4 regions of the Edwardsiella piscicida genome follow, and region 1 is predicted to be linked to each of the others. Evidence: predicted binding sites of a transcription regulator. Region 1 holds the regulator's gene; each other region holds the start of a gene.
The links. Region 1 encodes CRP, which controls carbon source genes, mostly activating them, when cyclic AMP is high. Its sites were predicted from a motif close to ATGTGANNNNNNTCACAT; they were not measured.

Region 1 (3,426 bases):
GCGTTTTTACGCAGCAGGCCGCTCTGCCACTGCGGCCACAGCCAGATGGTGCTGGCGAAGGCCAGAATACAGCCCAGCAGCGTATCCACCAGGCGCGGCACCAAAAAGTGCGAGCCGTTCAACGCCAGCAGCTGCAGGGTGAATACGGCGCTGACCGTAAAGCCGATCACCGCCAGACCGTAATTCTTCCGCAGCACCAGGTAGGCGCCCAGCGTCACCAGCAGCATCACCAGCAGCATCACATATTCACTCAGCGTCAGCTGCAGCAGACCGGCGGCGATGATCAGACCGGCAAAGGTGCCCATCGCCCGGTGCTGAATACGCACCCGCGTCGCGTTATAGCCATTCTGGATCACCAGCATGGTGGTCAGCATGATCCAATAGGGCTTAGGCAGCGCCAGCAGGATCCCCAGCCCGCCGCCGGCCGCCAGCGTCAGCCCCAGGCGCAGCGCGTTGCGTAGCGCGCCCGACTTCAGGGAGCAGTAGGCGCGCAGCGCCGGCCAGAACGGCAGACGCTGCTGGGTCGCCATCAGCTGGCGCTGATAGAGCGGACGCTGCCGCTCCAGCAGACGCGCCATTCGGCTAAAATGGTGCAGACAGAACTGCCCAACCGGATTCTCCGGGTAGCGGCTGGCCAGCTTTTCCAGCGCCGACACCTCGCTGCGCATAGAGAAATGCTGCGGGTAGCGGTGGTACAGGATGTCATCCGCCAGTACCCGCAGACGCCCGGCCACCACCTGCGCGTTGCGGCGAATGATCGCCTCGGCCTGGCTTTGTTCCACCAGAGTTTGCACCTCCTCCGGCTGGGAGAGGCTGACGGTAATATGCTCCTGTAGATCCAGCGCCACCTGAAAGTAGCGCACCAACCGCTTATATTCCGGGTTATGGACCAGGGACAGCATATGCATCTGCTGATAGATCACGCTGATAAGATCCATCACCTTTTGCTGGCGGTTCAGCAGCGGCGGCAGCGCCGTCTGCGGATCGCTGTGCTGCGTGAGCAGGCTGTACTTGGCCTCAATGTAATCCGCCAGCTCCAGGTACAGCTGGTTCAGGGTTTCGCGGATCGGCTGCCCTTTCCACAGGACAAACCAAAACCAGGTGAAGGCGCCGTACCAAATCGTACCGACCAAATACAGCAGCGGCCCCTGCCAGATAGGCACCATCCCCACCATGCTAAGGGTAAAGATGGCGGCGACCAGCGTTGCCGGCAGTAAACGGGCGTGCAGCGGACTGATCTCGCCGTTGACGCCAAACAGCAGCGCCAAAAGCAGCATAGCCAGCGGCAGCGGCACCGACCAAAGCAGGGCCATCTGCAGTAACAGGCTGCCGAGCGCAAACAGGGTGCCGCCCACCGCGAGGCGTTTAAAGAAGCGTTTATGGGGGGTATCAAGACCGGCGATATTGCAGCAGACCGGTACCAGAGAAAACAGCAGCCCCTGCTGCAGCTGGCCTACCATAAGCCCGAACAACACCGGCAGACACAAAACCAGCGTCTGGCGCAGTGCATAGTTCACTTCCGGGTGGTAGATAAACCGCCGCCACATGAGCACCATCCTGGGGATGGGTTGAAGATTCCGCGCCGCCCGTGCGGCGCGGGCGCAAAATCAACGCGTCCCGTAGACGACGATGGTTTTACCGTGTGCCGAGATCAGGTTCTGATCCTCCAGCATCTTCAGAATACGTCCTACCGTTTCACGAGAGCAGCCCACGATCTGGCCGATCTCCTGACGGGTGATCTTAATCTGCATGCCGTCCGGGTGCGTCATCGCATCCGGCTGCTTGGCCAGATTCAACAGCGTCTGGGCAATACGGCCCGTCACATCCAGGAAGGCCAGGTTACCGACTTTCTCTGACGTGACCTGCAGACGACGCGCCATCTGGGCAGACAGACGCATCAGAATATCCGGGTTAACCTGGATCAGCTGGCGGAATTTCTTGTAGGAAATTTCAGCCACCTCACAGGCGGTCTTCGCCCGCACCCAGGCGCTGCGCTCCTGCCCTTCCTCAAACAGCCCCAGCTCGCCAATGAAGTCGCCCTGGTTCAGGTAGGAGAGGATCATCTCCTTACCCTCTTCATCCTTAATCAGTACCGCTACAGATCCCTTTACGATGTAATAAAGCGTCTCCGCTTTTTCACCCTGGTGAATCAAGGTACTTTTGGACGGATATTTGTGAATATGGCAATGGGACAGGAACCATTCGAGAGTTGGATCTGTTTGCGGTTTGCCGAGAACCATTCGCTATTATCCTCTATTGTTATCGCATCCCCGGTGCGCCAAACGCACCCCCCGCCGGACGGGGCCGGGAAACTGCCTAGTAACCTGCTATAGCACTGCACTTGTCGAATATAGTTTCCATAGCCTAAGGGAGATGATCCCCGGCGATCTTGATCTATACCCGCTTCATTCCATTAAAGGTGCATGTCGGCTTAGTTTGTAGCATAGCTTGGCCTTACTGTCTCGCACTGTCTCGCTTCAGCATGGAATAGCTCACTGTTCGCCGCCGTTTTTTCTCCGCCTGCGACGTTTTTGCTTTTTATTTGCACAGCGCGGCGCCGGGCGCCGCGCGGGAAAATACGCCAACGTGCGCTAATCCGCGCCCTTAAACTGGCTGCGCGGCATAATATTGACGCTTTCATGCAGCTCGGACCATACCACGACCGCCTCACCGCACTGCAGCTGACGCCGCACATCCTCCACCTTCTGCGTCAGGCTCCTCTCCTGCTCGCCATAGTCAGTCCCCTCTCGCAGGACAAAAGCCTCGATCAGGCTATCCAGCGTCTCTGGGGCAATCTGTTGCCAAGGAATGATCACGCGTTTTACTCCAAATAGGGGGCTAACCAGGCAGGAATGCGCTGCTCCAGCCACGGGAAGGGATGTCGCAGCGTACCGCCGATAAAGCCGACGTGGCCGCCAAACGCCGTCAGCTGGTATTCGATATTGGACGGCAGCGATCCCAACGGCGGGATCACCGCCGACGTCATAAAGGGATCGTCGCGTGCCTGAATGATCAGCAGCGGCTGGCGGATCGTCGACAGCCGCGGCAGGGCGCTACAGCGCCGATAGTAGTCATCCGCATCGCGAAACCCGTGCAGGCGAGCGGTGATCTGATCGTCAAACTCGCGTAGCCTACGCATACGCCGCAGCTGGAGCGGATCGAGATCCAGCATCTCCGGATAACGGCGCAGCTTACGTCGGGCGCTCTGCTTAAGCTCATGTAACAGGTAACGCTGGTAAATCCGCGCCACGCCGCGCTCCAGATGCGCCGCACAGGCCGACAGCATCAGCGGCGCCGAGACCATCACCGCTGCCTCCAGCGGGGCCTGTGCCTGCTCTTCGGCCAGATAACAGCCCAGCATATTGCCGCCCAGGGAGAACCCGACCGCCGCGGTGGGCACCTGACCGAAGGTGCGTCGCAGCCACG
Region 2 (3,426 bases), 820 kb from region 1:
CCATAGGCGCATTCTGACAAACAGGGGCAGCGCGCGGCGTCGGCCGTGCGACAACGCGCGCGCGCCGCCGTGCCCCGAAAAAAAAACGGCCCCGCAGGGCCGTTCGTTTACTCATCGACGCCTTTACTGCGCAGGTACTCTTCGTAGCCGCCGCCAAAGTCCACCACCTTCTGCGGGGTGATCTCCACGATCCGGGTCGCCAGCGAACTGACAAACTCACGGTCGTGGGAGACGAAGATCAGCGTTCCCTGATACAGCTCCAGCGCAATGTTCAGCGCCTCGATCGACTCCATGTCCATATGGTTGGTCGGCTCATCCATCACCAGGACGTTGGGGCGGCGCATCATCAGCTTACCGAACAGCAGACGCCCCTTCTCACCGCCGGAGAGCACCTTAACCGACTTTTTGATGTCCTCTTGGCTAAACAGCAGACGACCGAGGAACCCGCGCACGGCCTGCTCGTCATCGCCCTGTTGGCGCCACTGGCTCATCCAGTCGAACAGGGTCATATCCTGTTCAAACTCATACTCGTGATCCTGCGCGTAGTAGCCTATCTGGGCGTTTTCAGCCCACTTGACGCCGCCGGCGTCCGGCGTCAGATCGCCAACCAGGGTTTTCAGCAGGGTGGATTTACCGACGCCGTTGGTCCCCAGCACCGCCAGCTTCTCGCCGGCCTCCAGCAGCAGCTTCACCCCGCTGAACAGCGGGCCGTTATCGAAGCCTTTGCTCAGGTCCGTCAGCTCCAGCGCGTTGCGGAACAGCTTTTTCTCCTGCTCGAAGCGGATGAACGGGTTCTGACGGCTAGAGGCCTTCACATCGTCCAGCTTGATCTTATCGATCTGACGGGCGCGCGAGGTAGCCTGACGCGACTTAGAGGCGTTGGCGCTAAAGCGACTGACGAACGACTGCAGCTCGGCGATCTGCGCCTTTTTCTTGGCGTTGTCCGCCAGCAGGCGCTCGCGGGCCTGGGTGGCCGCCGTCATATAGTCATCATAGTTGCCCGGGTAAATGCGCAGCTCGCCGTAGTCCAGATCGGCCATATGGGTGCACACCATATTCAGAAAATGGCGGTCATGGGAGATGATGATCATGGTACTGTTGCGCTCGTTCAGCACCGTCTCCAGCCAGCGGATAGTATCGATATCCAGGTTGTTGGTCGGTTCGTCGAGCAGCAGGATATCCGGATCGGAAAACAGCGCCTGCGCCAGCAGCACGCGCAGCTTCCAGCCCGGCGCCACTTCGCTCATGGTGCCATAGTGCTGTTCGACCGGGATGCCGACGCCCAGCAGCAGTTCACCGGCGCGGGCCTCGGCGCTGTAGCCGTCCATTTCACCGTAGGCGACCTCCAGATCGGCGACGCGGTATCCCTCCTCTTCGCTCATCTCCGCCAGCGCGTAGATACGATCGCGCTCCTCTTTCACCGCCCACAGCTCCTGGTGCCCCATGATGACCGTATCGATCACGCTGTATTTTTCAAAGGCGAACTGATCCTGACGCAGCTTACCCAGACGCTCATTCGGATCCAGCGCGACGTTCCCGGCCGTCGGCTGCAGATCGCCGCCGAGGATCTTCATCAGCGTAGACTTTCCGCAGCCGTTGGCGCCGATCAGACCGTAGCGGTTTCCACCGCCAAATTTGACAGAAATATTCTCAAACAGCGGCTTACTGCCAAACTGCATGGTGATGTTGTTACTTATCAGCACAGCGCAATCTCAATAGGTTAACGTGATTTTGTTCACATTATGCCACAAACGCAGCACAAATGTCGTCCACTGCGCGGCGCGATGGCGCCCCCCCCCCCCGCCGCGCTCGCGGGAGACCCGCGCCCCGCCGGCGTCCACGACATATTTCGTGTGCGACCAATAAGCGATCGGACAAAATAAAAAAGATTATTCTCTGCGACAGCGCCAATAGCGTCGCACTCAATTAATAATTAGCATATATTTACGGGGCAGCTCATTAATACTTTCTATTTAGAATAAAAAGAAAATAAAATTTATTACACTGACGGCAAAACATTAATCACTCCGCGCAAATAGTAACCCGCGGGCTTTATATTTAATCACCACACCAAAATAAATATACAGATATATCTGCATAGCTATTCAAAGGGATATATGATAATTAATTTGCGTTATGGCAAGATGAAAGTCTTTCTTTTATCTAAAGTATCGAATAAAAAAATAAATCGGCGTTTATCCGTATTCACTTTCCGTATTTTGCTGATGGGCCATGCCCTTTTCACGCATGACGAAAAGCGCATCGACCACCGGCGCGCGACGCGCCCCGGACGGAGCCGCCTATGCGTATAAATCTGGAGGTGCTGCTGATCCTCGATGCGCTTGATCGACACGGCAGCTTCGCGGCGGCCGCCCAGTCGCTGTATAAAACCCCCGCCGCCCTGAGCTACATGGTACAAAAGCTGGAAAGTAACCTGAATCTACAGCTGCTCGACCGCAGCGGCCACCGCGCGCGCTTTACCCGCGCCGGGCGCATCATTCTGGAAAAGGGGCGCCGCCTGCTGAACGAGGCGCAGGAGCTAGAGCGCCAGGCGACGCTGCTGGAGTCGGGCTGGGAGATGGAGATGTTCATGGCGCTGGAGGGCTATATCCTGCCGCACACCCTGCACCCGGTGATCGATGCCTTCATTCAGGCACACCGTCATACCCGCCTGCACCTGATGCCCCATGCGCCGACGCAGAGCGGAGCAGGCGGCGAGCGCGGCGCCATGGCCGATATCATCATTGGCACGGCCCCCCAGCTGCCGGAAAACGGCGGCTACACCTATCAGAGCCTGGGCTATATCGATACCCTGCTGGCGGTGGCACCCGACCATCCCCTGAACCGCTGCGCGCACCCGCTGACGCCACAGCAGCTCGGCGAGCAGCGAACCATCGTGATGGGCGACAGGCTCGCCGTCAGCCCCGCCGCCGCGGGGCAGGAGACGCCGCAGCATATCGTGGTCTATGACGCGGCATACCAAATCAGCCTCTTGCTTAGCGGCGCGGGGGCCGGCTACCTGCCGCGACACGCCGCGCGCCCCTACCTGACGCAGCGGCGCCTCTGCGCGCCGCCCCTGGCGTTTACCCCCCCGCGCGAGGTGGCCTACGTCGGCTGGCGCCACGCCAAGGCCGGACGCGCCGTGCAGTGGTGGCGAGAACGCCTGCTGAATGGCGACCTTCATCCCACGTTGTTTGGCGATTAATGGCGTCCGTTTTATCCTACCGCAGAACGGTCAATGCGACTCGTTCTGCGCTGGGATCGCCACGTTATCCTTACACGCCACATTTAATTAATTAGCTAAACCATTAAAGTTTTTACACTATCAACCGACAGTAATAGCACACCTTTTTCCGGCCTCGGTACCTCTGCGCGCCGGACATTGACTCCATTACTGCTCACGACAGGTTAGATATGTTTGAACGA
Region 3 (3,426 bases), 820 kb from region 1:
CGGCTTTTACCGCAGCGGGGTGGAGCTGGACGGCGTGGTCTACCAGGACGGCGGCATCGCCGACGCCGTGCCGGTGCGCGAGGCGTACCGACTGGGCGCTGATACCATCGTGGTGATACGCACCGTGCCGTCTCAGATGTTCTATACGCCCCGCTGGGTGAAACGCATGGAGTCTCTGCTCAGCGAGAGCAGCCTGCAGCAGATGGTGCGGATGATGCAGCGCCATGAGAAGAGCTACCGTCGCACCCAACGTTTTATTGAGCAACCGCCGGGCCGTCTGCGTATCTTTGAAATTTACCCCCCCAAGCCGCTGGCGAGCCATGCCTTGGGCAGTACGGTGGCATCGCTGAACACGGATTACCATCTGGGACGGCGCTGTGCCCGCTATTTTCTGGCGGCCGTTGGGCACTGGCTGCTACCGCGTGACCTGCCGGCGCATGCCCATGGCCCGGCGAGGCTGACCCACCAAGCCGCGCGTCAGCCTGCAGGGGAAACGCTGTGATTGCCGCGGCGCTGATCGACACCCACTGCCATTTTGACTTTGCCCCCTTCTGTGGCGATGAGGCGGCAAGCCTGCATCGCGCCCGGGCGGCGGGGATCGGCGATATCATTGTGCCCAGCATCGAGGCCTCCCGTTTTGCGTCGGTGCTGGCGCTGGCCCATCGCTATCCGATGCTGCATGCGGCGCTGGGGCTGCATCCCCTGTACATCGAACATCATCGGGATACGGATATTGCGGCGCTGGATACGCTGCTGGCCCAGGCCGACCCGGCGGTGGTCGCGCTGGGTGAGATCGGGCTGGATCACTACGGTGACGTCCGCCAGCCGGCGCGTCAGCTGAGCCTGCTGCAGGATCAGCTGGCCCTGGCCCAGCGCTACGATCTGCCGGTGATCCTGCATTCACGCCGCAGCCACGATCTGCTGGCGAAGATACTGCGCCAGCGGCGGCTGATGCGCACCGGCGTGGTGCACGGTTTTTCCGGCAGCCTGGCTCAGGCGCAGGCCTTCGTGCGTTTGGGGTATGCGATTGGCGTCGGCGGCACGATTACCTACGCACGGGCGAACAAGACCCGTGCCGCGGTGGCGGCGCTGCCGCTGGAGGCGCTGCTGCTGGAGACCGATGCGCCGGATATGCCGCTGTTCGGTTACCAGGGCGCGCCCAATCGTCCGGAGCAGCTGACGCGGGTCTTTGCGGCCCTGTGTGCGCTGCGCAGTGAAACGCCTGCGCAGATAGCCCAGGCGCTGTATGACAACACGCACCGTCTATTTCACTTCCCCCCGCGTTCCTGACGCGTTCCGCCGGTTTTTTGCGCGCGTAAACGATTAAATGATGTGATATGCATCACTTTTTAACAATTTAACTTGCTTCAAGTTGTATAAATTTGTGAGCAATACGCGCAAACATCGCGGATGCCCCGTTATAATCCGCCCGCCGGCGATGGACCCCTCCTGTTTTTTGCCTGGCACCAGGAGACGGCTTGCGCCATTGGGCGTGTAAGCCTTATTAAGACTCACACAACAGGGATAATAACCATGCAACTTTTAATGGGTGTTGTGGGAATGGTCACGCTGATCCTGCTCGGCGTACTGCTTTCCAACAACCGCCGCGCCATTAGGGTGCGTACCGTGGCCGGCGCCTTCGCCGTTCAGGTATGCCTTGGCGCCTTTGTGCTGTATGTGCCCGCTGGGCGCGATATGCTGGGCGCGATGTCTACCGGTGTAGCAAACGTTATCGCCTATGGTAATCAGGGCATTTCGTTTATGTTCGGTGGGCTGGTATCCGACAAGATGTTTGAGCTGTTCGGCGGCGGCGGGTTTGTCTTTGCCCTGCGCGTACTGCCGGTGATCGTCTTCTTCTCGTCGCTGATTGCCGTGCTCTATTATCTGGGGATCATGCAGCTGGTGATCCGCGTGCTGGGCGGTGCGCTGCACAAGCTGCTGGGCACCTCCCGTACCGAGTCGCTGTCGGCGACGGCCAATATCTTCGTCGGTCAGACCGAAGCGCCGCTGGTGGTACGCCCCTATATCGCCACCATGACCCAGTCCGAACTGTTCGCGGTCATGTGCGGTGGCCTGGCCTCCGTTGCCGGCTCGGTGCTGGCCGGCTATGCCCAGATGGGCGTGCCGCTGGAGTATCTGATCGCTGCGTCCTTTATGGCGGCGCCGGGCGGCCTGCTGTTTGCCAAGCTGATCGTACCGGAAACCGAGCAGACCCACGATCGTGAAGATGCTACCGCGCTGGTGGCGGCAGAGGATCGTCCGGCCAACGTGATTGACGCCGCCGCCTCCGGTGCGGCCTCGGGTCTGCAGCTGGCGTTGAACGTCGGCGCGATGCTGCTGGCGTTTATCGCCCTGATCGCTCTGCTGAATGGCATGTTGGGCGGGATTGGCGGGTGGTTTAACTACCCGCAGCTGTCGATGGAGCTGATCCTGGGCTGGGTATTCTCTCCGCTCGCCTTCCTGATCGGCGTGCCCTGGAACGAGGCGCAGATCGCCGGCTCTTTCATCGGGCAGAAGCTGATCGTTAACGAGTTCGTCGCCTATATGAACTTTGGCGAATACCTGAAGGCGGATGCCGAGGTCGCGGCGGCCGGTCTGCAGGTGCTTTCCGGCCATACCAAGGCGATCATCTCTTTCGCGCTGTGCGGCTTTGCCAACCTTTCGTCGGTGGCGATCCTGCTGGGCGGACTGGGCAGTATGGCGCCGAAGCGTCGCCATGAGATTGCCCGCTTCGGCCTGCGTGCCGTCGCTGCAGGTACCCTCTCCAACCTGATGAGCGCCACCATCGCCGGGTTCTTCCTGGCGCTGTAATCCTGCGCTGTGCAAGGTGGTCACGCGCCTTCGCCGTCACTGGCCGGGGCGCGTTTTTATTTATAGGTAGAGCGCCGGGCGGATCACCGCGCCGACGCCGCGGGTCTCCAGCGCCTGAGCCAGTCGTTCGACATCGTCCTTTGCGGCGGGCTGCCACGCTGACGCCGGACCATAGACGCCGTGATGATGGAAGGCATTGAGGCGTACGGGCACATCGCCCAGCGACAGGATAAACTCGGCCAGTGCATCGATGTGGGTCAGGTAGTCGCTGTGCTGCGGGATCACCAGCAGGCGCAGCTCCGCCAGGCGTCGCCGCTGCGCCAGCCAGCGAATGCTGTGCAGGATGCGCCGATTGCCGCGCCCGGTCAGCCAGCGGTGGCGCTCGTCGTCCCAGGCTTTGAGATCGACCATGACGCCGTCGCACCACGGTATTAGCCGTGTCCAGCCGGGCTCTGACAGTTCACCGTTGCTGTCGACCAGACAGTCAAGCGCCTGCAATCCCGGATCGCGGCGTATCGCCTGAAACAGCGCCAGCAGGAAAGGCAGCTGCAGCGTCGCCTCTCCACCGCTGACGGTGATTCCCTTGATAAACGCCGCCTGGCGGCGCAGCTGCAT
Region 4 (3,426 bases), 820 kb from region 1:
GCTGCGCAGGGCCACCTCTTTCAGGTTCATCCGAACCAGGGTGCTGCCGCCGCCGCCCAGCGGCAGCGCGTTGTAGCAGCTGACAATGCCGTAGCCGCCCGCTGTGAAAATATTATCATGCAGCGGCGCGTTGGCGATGTGCGGTTTACTGCAGGCGCAGATGTTTTCAATGGCCTGCTGCAGACGCTCTGCGGGCGTGATCTCAGGGTGGTAGAGGAAGGTCAGGTTGGGGACGACCTGAGCTAGCTCCGCGTCCGCGCGTAAAAATAGACGCGTCAGGATGTTATCGGACGGTCCCAGGTTCGCGTGCATAAAGGCATCGGGAAAAGTGCGATCCAGATAACGCCAAAAGCGTTTTATGCGGATATATAATTCGTTCTCTGTTAAAATTCCAACATATGGAAGCAATAGTTGATCTAAATGCCCCAAAAATACCGGCATAGATGTGACGGATGGGACATGGTGATACAGGATGGTCAACATGGAGAGCGCGTCGTCAAAGTCCTGCGCCGGCTCCAGCTCCAGCCACTCAGAGCCGTTGGCCAAGAAGCGGGCGTAGTCCGGCAGTACGTAGCGGGGCTTATAGGGCGCATGGCCTTCAAACATATCGCAGATGACGCCTTCGTCCAGCGCCTGGCGAGCCGCTTCCGGTAGGGCGGGGTAGGGCAGATCGTTTTCGGCCTCCAGCGCAAGGAAGTGGCGTTTTTGCAGGGCAGAGAGATGGGGATCGCAGGCGATAGCCATACAGCGCGAGTGCAGTGCGTTGGCAGAGGTTTCAGGCATGATCGTTGTCCATGGCGATGAGAGCGATGATCAGGATGAGCGTAGGGCTGTGTCCTGTAACGGTATGAAATCCCGGCGTCGCGCCTGCGGGGTTCACCGGCGGACGGCGGAGCGTGGTCAGTGTAAGGCCGTGGGCTGCGCGCGTTCGCACGTTAGCATCGGTTTTGACGATAGTTATGATTTATATGTGATATTGATCATATATCGCGATCCTATGTTACATTCTGATTTTCATCTAATGTGACAGTGAACACAAATATGACGGAGGTTTTGTGTTCAAATAATCACACCAGAAGGGCTGTGTGCGGTGAGATGGATCTCAATGACATACCGGTGTGGCCGGGTGTCTCTTCAGGGAACCAAGTCCGCTCGCCAACGTGTGGGATCGCTTTACGGCGCAGGCCGTTAAAACCTTCGTCCCGTTTTTTTTGATTGAACCGGCATGGGCCGCGTTCAGCCAGTTGGAGAGTATTATGACCGAGTTACAAACTGCCGCTCAGCGCGCACTGCGCCTGATGGATCTGACAACCCTGAATGACAACGATACCGACGAGAAAGTGATCGCGCTGTGTCATCAGGCCAAAAGCCCGGCGGGCAATACCGCTGCGGTGTGCATTTATCCCCGTTTTATCCCCATCGCCCGTAAAACCCTGCGTGAACAGGGTACGCCGGACGTACGCATTGCAACGGTGACCAACTTCCCGCACGGTAACGATGATATCGAGATCGCGCTGGTGGAAACCCGTGCGGCGATCGCCTACGGGGCGGATGAAGTGGATGTGGTCTTCCCGTACCGTGCCCTGATGGCGGGCAACGAGCAGGTGGGCTTCGATTTGGTGAAAGCCTGTAAAGAGACCTGCGCCGCCGCCAATGTCTTGCTGAAAGTGATTATTGAAACCGGCGAGCTGAAAGACGCTGCGCTGATCCGTAAAGCGTCTGAAATTTCAATTAAGGCCGGGGCGGACTTTATTAAGACCTCCACCGGTAAGGTGCCGGTTAACGCCACGCTGGAGAGCGCTGAAATCATGATGAGCGTGATCCGCGATATGGGCGTGGCGAAGAGCGTGGGCTTCAAGCCGGCCGGCGGCGTGCGTACGGCGGAGGATGCGGCGCAGTATCTGGCGCTGGCCGATCGTCTGCTGGGTGAAGGGTGGGCCGATAGCCGCCACTTCCGCTTCGGCGCTTCCAGCCTGTTGGCTAGCCTGCTGCAGACCTTAGGCTATGATGCCAAGGGCACCGGCAGCAGCTACTGATGCGGGAACAGGCCGCCTGCGGGCGGCCTGACTGACGTCAAGGGCATTTACCTCTCACGGATCGCGCAGACGATCCTAGCCTAATAATCAGTCTAACAGGGGGTTACCTTGTTTCTGGCTCAAGAAATTATCCGCAAAAAGCGCGACGGCCATGCGCTGAGCGAAGAAGAAATTCGCTTTTTCATCAACGGGATCCGGGATAACACGATCTCCGAGGGACAGATCGCCGCGCTGGCGATGACGATCTTTTTCCACGATATGGCCATGCCGGAGCGCGTGGCGCTGACCATGGCGATGCGGGACTCCGGCACCGTGCTGGACTGGAAGTCCCTGAATCTGAACGGGCCGATTGTCGATAAGCATTCGACCGGTGGCGTGGGGGACGTGACCTCACTGATGCTGGGGCCGATGGTCGCCGCCTGCGGTGGCTATGTGCCGATGATCTCCGGTCGCGGCCTCGGGCATACCGGCGGCACGCTGGATAAGCTAGAATCGATCCCAGGGTTCGACATTTTCCCGGACGACAGCCGTTTCCGCAGCATTATCGCCGATGTCGGCGTCGCCATTATCGGGCAGACCAGCTCGCTGGCGCCGGCGGATAAGCGTTTTTATGCGACGCGCGATATCACCGCGACGGTCGACTCTATCCCGCTGATCACTGCCTCTATTCTGGCCAAGAAGCTGGCCGAGGGGCTGGATGCGCTGGTGATGGATGTGAAGGTTGGCTCCGGCGCCTTTATGCCGACGTTCGCGCTGTCTGAGGCGCTGGCGCAGGCGATCGTTGGCGTGGCCAACGGCGCAGGCTGCCGCACCACGGCGCTGCTGACCGACATGAATCAGGTGCTGGCCTCCAGCGCCGGTAACGCGTTGGAAGTGCGCGAGGCGGTGCAGTTCCTGACGGGCGAGGCGCGCAATCCGCGTCTGTTCGAGGTCACCATGGCGCTGTGCGTTGAGATGCTGATCTCCGGCAAACTGGCCGCAGATCAGACGGAGGCCCGCAATAAGCTGCAGGCGGTACTCGACAACGGTAAGGCGGCAGAGATCTTTGGCCGAATGGTGGCGGCGCAGAGCGGTCCGTGTGACTTCGTTGAGCGCTATGACCACTATTTGCCACAGGCAGTGCTGTGCAAACCGGTATTTGCCGAACAAGCTGGTATTATCACAGCAATGGACACCCGTGCGCTGGGGATGTCCGTTGTCGGGCTGGGCGGCGGTCGCCGTCAGGCCAGCGATAGCATTGATTACAGCGTAGGGCTAACCGAGATGGTTCGTCTGGGTGATTCGGTCGATGGGCAGCGCCCGCTGGCCGTGGTTCATGCCCGCGATGAAGCGAGCTGGCAGCAGGCCGCCGAGGCGGTGCGCGCCGCGGTGACGCTGGGAGAGCGTGCGC

Region 2: a site for CRP is predicted at 1,724-1,741, ahead of L1P05_RS12030 (ABC-F family ATPase). Genes of this name have one in related genera too.
Region 3: a site for CRP is predicted at 1,331-1,348, ahead of L1P05_RS02400 (NupC/NupG family nucleoside CNT transporter). Genes of this name have one in related genera too.
Region 4: a site for CRP is predicted at 969-986, ahead of deoC (deoxyribose-phosphate aldolase). Genes of this name have one in related genera too.

Annotation. Positions count from the first base shown of each region.
Region 1 covers NZ_CP090968.1:3,469,442-3,472,867, forward strand. The annotation lists gene L1P05_RS15855 (YccS/YhfK family putative transporter) at 1-1,547, opposite strand, end outside; gene crp (cAMP-activated global transcriptional regulator CRP) at 1,608-2,240, opposite strand; gene L1P05_RS15865 (YheU family protein) at 2,592-2,816, opposite strand; gene L1P05_RS15870 (hydrolase) at 2,822-3,426, opposite strand, start outside.
Region 2 covers NZ_CP090968.1:2,649,190-2,652,615, forward strand. The annotation lists gene L1P05_RS12030 (ABC-F family ATPase) at 108-1,703, opposite strand; gene L1P05_RS12035 (LysR family transcriptional regulator) at 2,303-3,205, shown strand; gene L1P05_RS12040 (methyl-accepting chemotaxis protein) at 3,415-3,426, shown strand, end outside.
Region 3 covers NZ_CP090968.1:527,528-530,953, forward strand. The annotation lists gene L1P05_RS02390 (patatin-like phospholipase family protein) at 1-502, shown strand, start outside; gene L1P05_RS02395 (TatD family hydrolase) at 502-1,290, shown strand; gene L1P05_RS02400 (NupC/NupG family nucleoside CNT transporter) at 1,546-2,811, shown strand; gene L1P05_RS02405 (YjjW family glycine radical enzyme activase) at 2,872-3,426, opposite strand, start outside.
Region 4 covers NZ_CP090968.1:532,002-535,427, forward strand. The annotation lists gene L1P05_RS02410 (YjjI family glycine radical enzyme) at 1-783, opposite strand, end outside; gene deoC (deoxyribose-phosphate aldolase) at 1,257-2,036, shown strand; gene deoA (thymidine phosphorylase) at 2,145-3,426, shown strand, end outside.